DNA from 2 places in the Streptomyces rapamycinicus NRRL 5491 genome. Region 1 is predicted to be linked to the other one. Evidence: riboswitches for the same ligand, from Rfam matches in the RefSeq annotation. Region 1 holds a riboswitch; the other holds the start of a gene.
What was found. Region 1 has a riboswitch for cyclic di-AMP ahead of LIV37_RS14945 (M23 family metallopeptidase). Riboswitches for the same ligand answer to the same signal wherever they lie in the genome.

Region 1 (5,387 bases):
CGACCCGGGAGCGGCGGCGTACACCCACGCGGTCTTACGGCGCAGCTGGACGAGCAGCGCGGCCAGGCTCGGGCTGCCGGACGCCTGGGCGAGCGTCTCGTGGAACCAGTCTCCCAGCGGCCGCAGTTCGCCGAGCTGACCGCCCTGGGCGCGCTCCCGGCCGAGCCGGACCAGTCCGCGCAGCACCTTCAGATGGGCCTCGGTGCGGCGCTGTGCGGCCCGCGCGGCGCCCAGCGGCTCCAGCAGCGCGCGGATGTCCAGCAGGTCGGCGGCCTCGCGCTCTGAGGGCTGGGCGACACAGGCCCCCGCGTGCCGCCGGGTCGTCACGAAGCCCTCGGACTCCAGGGTGCGCAGGGCCTCGCGGACCGGCACCCGGGAGACGCCGTAGCGCCGCGCGAGCAGTTCCTCGGTGAGGCGACTGCCGGGCTGATACGCGCCGGAGACGATGTCGTCGCGAATCGCCGCGCAGACCGCGTGTGCCGAAATCCGGCGACCGCCCTGGACCGCGTTCGTATCCCCGCTCACTTACGGTCCCGCATTGTCGAACCTCCGCCTTAACGCCCGCGAAACGCGGCCATGGAATGCGCGTTGACCGACTCTATTCCACATGGCCGCCATTTCCGATGGCGGGAAGCATTTCATGGCTGTTTTTTGGTCAGCCGGGCGGCGGCACGCCGAAGGCCCCGTCCTGCGGACGGGGCCTTCTCGGAAGTCTCACGGGGTCTCGGGATCTCGGGATCGTGAGACCGCGCGCGGCGTTCGCGTCGGACGCGCGACGGGTCAGACGTTGACGCCGTGCGTGCGCAGGTACGACAGGGGGTCCATGTCCGAGCCGTAGTCCGGGCTGGTGCGGGCTTCGAAGTGCAGATGCGGTCCGGTGACGTTGCCGGTGGCGCCCGACAGGCCGATCTGCTGGCCGGGGGTGACCTTCTGGCCGACCGAGACGCTGATGGACGACAGGTGGCCGTACTGGGTGTACGTGCCGTCGTTCATCTTGATGACGACGTTGTTGCCGTAGGAGCCGCCCCAGCCCGCCTCCACGATCTCGCCCATGCCCACGGAGTGCACCGTGGTGCCGGTGGAGGCGTGGAAGTCGATGCCGGTGTGGCTGCCGGAGGACCACAGACCGCTGGACGCCTGGTAGCCGGTGGAGACGTAGGAGCCGCTGATCGGCGACACGAAGGTGTTGATGCGCTTGCGCTCGGCCTCGCGCGCCGCGCGCTCCTTGGCCTCGCGCTCGGCCTTGGCCTTCTTCGCCGCGGCCTCCGCCTTTCTGGCGGCCTCCTGGCGGGCGATCGCCTCTGCCTTGGCCTTGGCGGCGGCCTGCTCGGCGGCGGTCTCCTGGGACTGCGCCTGGGCCTCGATGTGGTCCGCGATCCCGTCGCCGATCACGATCGCCTGGGTCAGACCGGTCTGCTGGGGATTGGGGCCCCCGTCGGCCGCGAACGCCTGTCCGGTGATCCCGGCGACCACACCCGAGGCGACGGTCGTGATGCCCACGACGTTCGCACTCGTGCGGATGTTGACCTTGTTGGTGCGGCGGTGCTTACCGGTGGCAGTGCGGGTGGACGCCATACTGAGGCGCACTCCTTTCCTTCCTTCTCGCCTACCGGGTTAGCTGACGGGTTCGGAGCAGGAAGGTCTCCTACGGACCCCTCCCCCGGCCGGGGAAGGCGCCCGATTCACCCCTGGGGACGTGTTGGGTCCCCGGCTCCCCTGGCTTGCGCCGTACGGGGACTCGGCGATGACTGTCCGGTGCCGCGGGTGCGGCGGGTCGCTGGCGAACAGCCGGACTGACGCTAAACGGGCCCGCTTTCGATCACAAACGGTTCCGGTTTTTTGTTGCTCTCCCCACAAACCAAACAAGCAGTCAATCCCATAAATCGGGCATGTCGGAAGGGCCCCGGCGCCCTTTCGGGGCCGGGGTCCTTCCGCTGTCGGCTCATGGACCGGACGTCCGCCGGACCGCCTGCCGGGCCGTCAGCGAGCCGGCCGGACCGGCGGTTCCGCGCACGGATCCGGCCAACTCTCGTCGGCCGTCGGCTCAGTTGGAGATGACGCGCACTTCGCCGATGCCCAGCGCCCGGACCGGCTCCTCGATCGCCGAGGCGTCCCCGACCAGCACCGTGACCAGCCGGTCCGCCGGGAAGGCGCTCACCACCGCGGCGGTGGCCTCCACCGTGCCGGTCTCCGCCAGACGGGCGTACAACTGCGCCTGGAAGTCGTCCGGAAGATGCTGCTCGACCTGGTCGGCGAGGGTGTTCGCGACGGACGCCGCCGTCTCGTACTTCAGCGGGGCGACGCCCACCAGGTTCTGCACCGCGACATCGCGCTCGTCGTCGGTCAGCCCCTCCTCCTTCAGCGTGCGCAGCACCTTCCAGAGGTCGTCCAGCGCGGGGCCGGTGACCTCGGTGGCCACCGAACCGCTGATCGCCAGCATCGAGGCGCCCGTGGAGCCGCCCGCGGGCGACGGGGGCCCGGAGCGCAGCACCTGGCCGAAGGCGCGCACCCCGTAGGTGTAGCCCTTCTCCTCGCGCAGCACGCGGTCCAGGCGGGAGGTGAGGGTGCCGCCCATGCAGTACGTGCCGAGCACCTGCGCGGGCCAGACCCGGTCGTGGCGGTCGGCGCCCACGCGCCCGATGAGCAGCTGGGTCTGCACCGCGCCCGGCCGGTCGACGATCACGACACGGCCGGTGTCGTCCGCGACGATCGGGGGGGCCGTGCGCGGCGCGCCCGCCCCGCCCGTCCAGGCGCCGAGGGTGTCGGCGAGTGCCCGGTCAAGGTCGACACCGCCGAGGTCGCCCACGATGACGGCCGTGGCGGTGGAGGGGCGGAGATGCGCCTCGTAGAAGGCCCGCACGGCCGCGGCGTCGATACCCTCGATGGTCTCCTGGGTGCCCTGGCGCGGCCGGGACATCCGCGACTCGGCCGGGAAGAGCTCCGCGGAGAGGGCCATGGAGGCGCGGCGGGCCGGGTTGGCCAGCTCATGGGGGATCTCGTCCAGCCGGTTGCGCACCAGCCGCTCGACCTCGCCGTCCGGGAAGGCGGGGGCGCGCAGCGCGTCGGCCAGCAGACCGAGCGCCTTGGTCAGCCGGGAGACCGGGACCTCCAGGGAGACGCGGACGCCGGCGTGGTCGGCGTGGGCGTCCAGCGTGGCGCCGCAGCGCTCGAGCTCGGCGGCGAACTCCTCGGCGTCATGCTTGTCGGTGCCCTCCGAGAGGGCGCGCGCCATGATCGTGGCGACGCCTTCGAGCCCGGCCGGCTCGGCGTCCAGCGGCGCCTCCAGGTTGATCTCGACGGCGACGACCTGCTGACCGGGGCGGTGGCAGCGCAGCACGGCGAGGCCGTTGGGCAGCTCACCGCGCTCGGGGGCCGGGAACGCCCACGGCCTGGGGGCGCCGCCCTTGGGCTGCGGGTGGAAGGTCATGGTCGCGGTGACGGCGTCGCTCACTGGGCCGCCTCCCCTTCTGCGTCGGTCTCGGCGGCTTCGGCGGTGTCGGCTGCGTCCTCGGCGCCCTGGACGGGCTCGTAGACCAGCACGGCGCGGTTGTCGGGGCGCAGCCGCGCCGCGGCCACGGCCCGCACCTCCTCGGGGCTGATGTCGAGCACCCGCTCCACGGCGGTCAGCGCCAGCTGCGGGTCGTCGAACAGCACCGCGTAACGGCAGAGCTCGTCGGCCCGGCCGCCGACCGTGGCCAGCCGGTCCAGCCACTCGCGCTCGATCTGCGCCTGGGCGCGCTCCATCTCCTGCGGGGTCGGCCCCTCCTCGGCGAAGCGGGCCAGCTCCTCGTCGACGGCGGCCTCGATGGCGGGCACCTCGACCCCGCCGGAGGTCTTCACGTCCAGCCAGCCCAGCGAGGGGGCGCCCGACAGCCGCAGCAGGCCGAACCCGGCGGCCACGGCGGTGCGGTCGCGGCGCACCAGCCGGTTGTGGAGCCGGGAGGACTCACCGCCGCCGAGGACGGTCAGCGCCAGGTCGGCGGCGTCGGACTCACGGGTGCCGTCGTGCGGCAGCCGGTACGCGGCCATCAGGGCGCGGGCCGGGACCTCCTCCTCCACGACCTCGCGCAGCTGGCCGCCGATCACCTCCGGGAGCGTGCCGTCGCGGGGCGGCCGCTTGCCCTCGTGGGAGGGGATGGAGCCGAAGTACTTCTCGATCCAGGCGAGCGTCTGCTCGGGGTCGATGTCGCCGACGATCGACAGCACGGCGTTGTTGGGGGCGTAGTAGGTGCGGAAGAACTCCCGCGCGTCCTCCAGGGAGGCCGCGTCCAGGTCGGCCATGGAGCCGATCGGGGTGTGGTGGTACGGGTGGCCCTCGGGGTACGCCATGGCGACGAGCTTCTCGAAGGCGGTGCCGTACGGGACGTTGTCGTACCGCTGGCGGCGCTCGTTCTTGACGACGTCGCGCTGGTTCTCCAGGCTCTCCTCGTCCAGCGCGGTCAGGAGGGACCCCATCCGGTCGGCCTCCAGCCACAGGGCGAGCTCGACCTGGTGGGCGGGCATGGTCTCGAAGTAGTTGGTGCGCTCGAAGCTGGTCGTGCCGTTGAGCGAGCCGCCGGCCCCCTGCACCAGCTCGAAGTGGCCGTTGCCGGTGACCTGCGCCGAGCCCTGGAACATCAGGTGCTCGAAGAGGTGCGCCAGGCCGGTGCGCCCCTTGACCTCATGGCGCGAGCCGACGTCGTACCACAGACAGACCGCGGCGACCGGGGTCAGATGGTCCTCGGAGAGCACCACGCGCAGGCCATTGGCCAGGCGGTGCTCAGTCGCTTTCAAGCCGCCGGAGCCGGCCTGCTGCGTGGCCGTGTGACCCATGGGCATGTACGTCCCTTCGATCGCGTGATGGAGCGCGTGCCAGCCGCTTGCGCAGCGCTTCTGTCACTGTATGCAAGGGGACGGACATCTGGCGAAGTTCCGGTCCACTCCCGTGCCGCCGAGCTGTCCCGAACCGTTTCGGCGACCCTTCCGGCGCCGGATCCGGACCCCTTCGAGGGGGCTTCGCGCGGTGGTGCCGGGCGGCGTTCCGGGGCCCGCTCCGAGCGCGAGCGCCCCGGGCCGTTCCACACTTGTCGGTGGACCGGGCCACAATGGTCCGCGTCAGATCCCGCATCGGCAGTTGAAGGAGCCCCAAGCGCGATGGCCCGCCGCCGCACGAAGACCCCGCCGCCGGACGACTTCGAGGAGCGCATCCTCGACATCGACGTCGTCGACGAGATGCAGGGCTCCTACCTCGAGTACGCCTACTCGGTCATCTACTCGCGCGCGCTGCCCGACGCCCGAGACGGGCTCAAGCCCGTGCACCGCCGCATCCTCTACCAGATGAACGACATGGGCCTGCGCCCCGAGCGCTCCTATGTGAAGTGCGCCCGCGTCGTCGGCGAGGTGATGGG
Region 2 (5,387 bases), 3.1 Mb from region 1:
GCGCTCCAGCACCGCCTCCAGGACGGTGGCCGGGCCCGACCCGGACTCCACGATGGTGTGCAGCTCCTCCATGAGCGTGTTGAACCGCTTGACGGCGTTGGCCGAGCGGGCCGCCATGCCGTACGCCTCGTCGACCCGGCGCAGCGCCTGCGGGAAGGTGATCTTCTCGCGCAGCGACAGCGCGTCGATCATGGCCTCCGCGCGCTCCCCGATGCCGCGCTTGGGCACGTTCAGGATCCGGCGGAGCGGGACGGAGTCCTCGGGGTTGGCCAGCACCCGCAGATACGCGAGGACGTCCCGGACCTCCTTGCGCTCGTAGAAGCGCACGCCGCCGACGACCTTGTACGGCAGCCCGACGCGGATGAAGACCTCTTCGAAGACACGGGACTGGGCGTTGGTGCGGTAGAAGACCGCCACGTCCCCGGCCTTGGCGTCGCCCGCGTCCGTCAGCCGGTCGATCTCGTCGGCGACGAACTGGGCCTCGTCGTGCTCGGTGTCGGCCACATAGCCGATGATCTCGGCCCCGGCGCCGGCGTCCGTCCACAGGTTCTTGGGGCGGCGGTTCTCATTGCGCTCGATGACCGCGTTGGCCGCGCTCAGGATGGTCTGGGTCGAGCGGTAGTTCTGCTCGAGGAGGATCGTCCGCGCGGTGGGGTAGTCCTCCTCGAACTGGAGGATGTTACGGATCGTGGCGCCCCGGAAGGCGTAGATCGACTGGTCGGCGTCGCCCACCACGCACAGCTCGGCGGCAGTGGTCTCCTCGGTGTCGGTGCCCACCAGCTCGCGCACGAGTGTGTACTGCGCGTGGTTGGTGTCCTGGTACTCGTCCACCAGGACGTGCCGGAAGCGGCGGCGGTAGTGCTCGGCGACGTCCGGGAACGCCTGGAGCAGATTGACCGTGGTCATGATGATGTCGTCGAAATCCAGCGCGTTGGCCTCGCGCAGCCGCGCCTGGTACATCACATACGCCTCGGCCAGCGTCTTCTCAAAACCTTCCGTAGCCTGCCCGGCGAAGGTCTCCTCGTCGATCAGCTCGTTCTTGAGGTTGGAGATCTTGGCGCTGAAGGACTTCGACGGGAACCGCTTGGGGTCGAGATCCAGGTCCCGGCAGACCAGCGACATCAGCCGCTTGGAGTCGGCCGCGTCGTAGATCGAGAACGACGAGGTGAAGCCCAGCTTCTTCGACTCCCGGCGCAGGATGCGGACGCAGGCGCTGTGGAAGGTGGACACCCACATGGCGTTGGCCCGCGGGCCGACGAGCTCCTCGACGCGCTCCTTCATCTCGCCCGCCGCCTTGTTGGTGAAGGTGATGGCGAGGATCTGGCCGGGGTGGGTGGAGCGGGCGCCGAGCAGATAGGCGATGCGGTGGGTGAGCACCCGGGTCTTGCCGGAGCCGGCGCCCGCGACGATCAGCAGCGGCGAGCCGGTGTGCTCCACGGCGGCCCTCTGCTGCTCGTTCAACCCCTCGAGCAGGGCGGACGGGTCCACGGCGGGCCGGGCCGCGCCGTCCCGGTAGTGGGCCTCCCGCGGCACGGGCGCTTCGAAATCGCCGCTGAAGAGGTGATGCGGCACGTCCTCGGCGCCACCGTGGCCAGGGTGCGCCGAATCCTCGGGCGGCGGTGGCCGCTCCTCGTCCGGAGAAGGCCCGAGGTCCGCCAGGAAGCTGTCGTCAAAGAGGCTGCTCATCGCTCCCCGAGTCTAGGCCGCCCCACTGACAGCCGACGTCCGAACATCACGAAACGGTTTCGGGCAAAACGGCCACCAGTCTTCACAGGAGCCCCACGTGTTGGCTACCGTCCTGCGTCAGGCGGCCCGGAAGATCCGTCGGCGAACCACGTCGGCACGGGCGGCCTCCGCCGAGTCCGGTACGCCGTGAGGCGCCCGGAGCCGGGGACCCAACAACGCAAGACCGGGGTGAATCGGCCCGAAACGGTACGGCACGGACAGTGCCGTCCGGACACGGCCGTAGGGCAACCTTCCGTACCGCCCGAACCCGACAGCTAACCCGGTAGGCGGTCCACGGAAGGAGTCGCCACCCTTGGCGTCGCACCGCAAGCCGCGGAGCCGAATACCCGCCTCGCTCACGGGTCACAGCCGCCGTACGGCCGTCGGGTTCACCACGGCCGCCCTCGCATCCGTCACCCTGCTCTCCCAGTCGGCCAACGCCGCGCCCACCGATCCCAAGCCGGCCGCCCAGTCGATCGAGAAGGTGAAGGAGAAGGTCGACACCCTCTACCACCAGGCGGAGACCGCCACCCAGCGCTACAACGCCGCCAAGGAGCGCACCGACCAGCAGCGGGCCAAGGTCGACAAGCTGCTGGACTCCGTCGCCCGGCGCACCGAGAAGCTCAACGAGGCCCGGCGCATGCTCGGCGCCTACGCCACCGCCCAGTACCGCGAGGGCGGAATGGCCCGCTCCGCCGCGACCCTGCTGTTCTCCAACGATCCGCAGGACGTCTTCGACCAGTCGCATCTGATGGACCGGATGACCGGCCGGCAGAAGCAGGCCGTCGACGACTTCCAGAAGCAGCGGGTGAAGGCCGCCAAGGAGCGCGGTAAGGCCGGCGAGAGCCTCGCCTCGCTGACCGCGTCCCAGAAGCAGCTGAAGGTCCAGAAGAAGACCGTCCAGGACAAGCTGACCGAGGCCCGGCGGCTGCTGGCGAATCTGACCGCCAAGGAGAAGGCGCGGCTGGCGGCGATCGAGAAGAAGAAGGCGGAAGAGGCCCGCCGTAAGGCCGCCGAGCTGGCCGAGAAACAGCGGCAGGAGGCGGCCGCGCGCAAGAAGCAGCAGGAGCAGAACGCGGGTGACTCCGGTTCGACGGCGCCCTCAACGCCCTCCGTCCCGGCCAACAGCTCCAAGGCGGCCCAGGCCATCGCCTTCGCCAAGGCGCAGCTCGGCAAGCCGTACGTCTGGGGCGCCACCGGCCCGAGCTCCTTCGACTGCTCGGGGCTGACGCAGGCGGCCTGGAAGTCCGCCGGGATCTCGCTGCCGCGCACCACCTGGGACCAGGTGAAGGCCGGTACGCGCGTCTCGACGTCCCAACTCCAGCCGGGCGATCTCGTCTTCTTCTACGACGACATCAGCCATGTCGGCCTCTACATCGGCGACGGGATGATGATCCACGCGCCGAAGCCGGGCGACGTGGTGAAGAAGGCGCCGATCACGGAGATGCCCATCTACGGGAGCGTGCGGCCCTCGTAGGGCCCTGAGCCTGACGATGCCGCCGCCCGGGGCCGGGCCCCGGGCGGCGGCATCGTCTTCGGCTCAGCGGCGCCGTCAGCGCGTCGCGGCGCCGTCCATGGCCCACGGCGCCGTAAGCGGCTCACGCGCCGTCAGTGGCTCAGGTGCCGGGCTTGCGCCCGTAGACGTACACGTCGTCGCCGTTCTTCAGCAGGCTCCAGTACTTCTTGGCGTCGCCCTTACGCATGTTGACGCAGCCGTGGGAGCCGGGCGGGGACCATACGCTGCCGGCGATCGAGTGAAACGCCTGGCCGCCGTCGAAGAACTGGCTGTAGGGCATGGCGACCTTGTAGAGCGTCGACCAGTGGTCGATGTTCCGCCAGTAGACCCTCTTCAGCCCGGTGCGGGTCTCGAAGCCGTTCCGCCCGGACCGCACCGGCACCGGTCCGTAGACCAGCCGGGAGCCGTCCTGGACCCAGCTCAGCTGGCGGGTGAGGTCCACGCAGGCGATACGGCCCTTGTTGGTGGGGCACTTCCTCGCCGCGTTCGGATTGTGCCCGGCGGCCTTCTGGGCGCTGATGAGGCTCATCACGCCCGAGGTGATCGGGCCCGCGTAGCCGATCGTCGGGCTGATGCCGTGATCGATCTGGAACTTCTGGATCGCGAGACAGTCCGCCCGCGACTGCCGCCCGTCCACGGGACGGCCCAGGAACCGCTCGGCCTGCTTCTGGTACGGCCCCGCGGTGGTCGTGCACGACGACGCGGCCATGCTCACCGGTGTCACCGTGCCGGCCGACCGGCCCAGCGGCCGTGTCTGAGCCTGCGCCGGACCGGCGACGGCCACCGCGAGCGGCACCGCCATCCCCGCCAGCCCCAGCGCGACGCCCACGCGCCGCCTATGACTTCTGACTGCCCCCACTACCCCCATTGGCCACTCCTCTCGACTGCCTCGCTCTTTACTAAGACAGCTCGCGAGTGCAAACGGTTGCCTCGGGATCGTGTGCAATTGCCTTGGGATTACCCCCAGAACACTCGTTCGTCAGGTCCACAGCACGGCGATGAAGATGTTTGCCGTTGTCAAGGCACCCACCGCGCCGAAGGCGGCCGACCCTACCTTCTCCTCGTCGCGCTTCACATAGACCAGGCCGAGAATTACGACCAATAGCGCCAGCTTTACACCGATTTTGACGGTATTGACGCTGTTGTCGTCCGCCTGATTGAGCCCGACCAGCGCCACACCGGTCACCAGCATGGTCAGCGCGCCGTGCAGCATCACCGGGATCATCCGGGCCTCGCCCGCGCGCGCGGCTTTGAGCTGCGAGAAGAAGCCGCCGAGCAGCGCGCCGATGCCGACGACGTGGAGGCCGACGAACACGTGAATGAGTACGTCCATGGCTCCGGAGACTAGCCCCGCGCATATCATCGCCCGGCACTCGGGTGGGGCCCTATCGCCGCTTCGATCACGGCCGCCCCACACTTCCGACCACCCCACTCGCCGGGCGATCAGCAGCCGTCACGGGACCGAAAAAATCCGTGCACTCCCGTTCAATCCCCCGCACGACCCCCGCTTTCCGGCCTAACTTCCTCCTCCAGGTGGCAGTCCGCTTCCCGTCAACCGAGGGTCCCCGCCTCATGGCGGACTGCCATCTGCCCGTCCGCTCCCCACAAGGGTCCAGGATCTGCGGAATGTCCTGGATTGCCCAAACTGGATTGCCCAAGAAAGACCAGGTGAACCGCCGCAGTGGCGTCGCACAGGAAGCCCAAGCAGCGCTCGCTCACCAGCGGCACAGCCCGCGCGGCCGCGCTCCTCGCCCTCGCCGGCGCCGCGTCCGCCACCCTCCTCGACGGCACCGGGCATGCCGAGAACCGCCTCACCCCCGCTCAGGTCAAGGCGAAGGTCGACGAGTACCAACGGGAGGCCGAGGAGGCCACCGAGAAGTACAACGGCGCGAGGGAGAAGGCCGACAAGGCCCGCCGGACGCTGGAGGCGCTGCGCGACCAGGCCGCCCGCCGCACCACCCGGCTCAACACCGCGCGCAACGCCCTCGGGGCCTTCGCCACCGCCCAGTACCGCTCGGGGACGATCGCCCCGGCCCTCCAGCTCGCCCTGTCCTCCTCCCCCGACCAGTACCTGCAGCGCGCCTCGCTCGCCGAGCGCGCGGGGAGCCGCCAGGCCGCCCTGATCGCCACGATCGGCCGTCAGGAG

Region 2: it holds a riboswitch for cyclic di-AMP, as region 1 does, so the genes downstream of both, LIV37_RS28720 (C40 family peptidase) here and LIV37_RS14945 (M23 family metallopeptidase) in region 1, are expected to answer to the same signal.

Annotation. Positions count from the first base shown of each region.
Region 1 covers NZ_CP085193.1:3,704,840-3,710,226, forward strand. The annotation lists gene LIV37_RS14940 (GntR family transcriptional regulator) at 1-525, opposite strand, end outside; gene LIV37_RS14945 (M23 family metallopeptidase) at 781-1,575, opposite strand; cyclic di-AMP (ydaO/yuaA leader) riboswitch at 1,590-1,754, opposite strand; gene LIV37_RS14950 (M16 family metallopeptidase) at 2,045-3,427, opposite strand; gene LIV37_RS14955 (M16 family metallopeptidase) at 3,448-4,818, opposite strand; gene LIV37_RS14960 (DNA gyrase/topoisomerase IV subunit A) at 5,134-5,387, shown strand, end outside.
Region 2 covers NZ_CP085193.1:6,830,839-6,836,225, reverse strand. The annotation lists gene pcrA (DNA helicase PcrA) at 1-1,686, opposite strand, end outside; cyclic di-AMP (ydaO/yuaA leader) riboswitch at 1,845-2,030, shown strand; gene LIV37_RS28720 (C40 family peptidase) at 2,039-3,202, shown strand; gene LIV37_RS28715 (L,D-transpeptidase) at 3,342-4,109, opposite strand; gene LIV37_RS28710 (hypothetical protein) at 4,221-4,574, opposite strand; gene LIV37_RS28705 (C40 family peptidase) at 4,923-5,387, shown strand, end outside.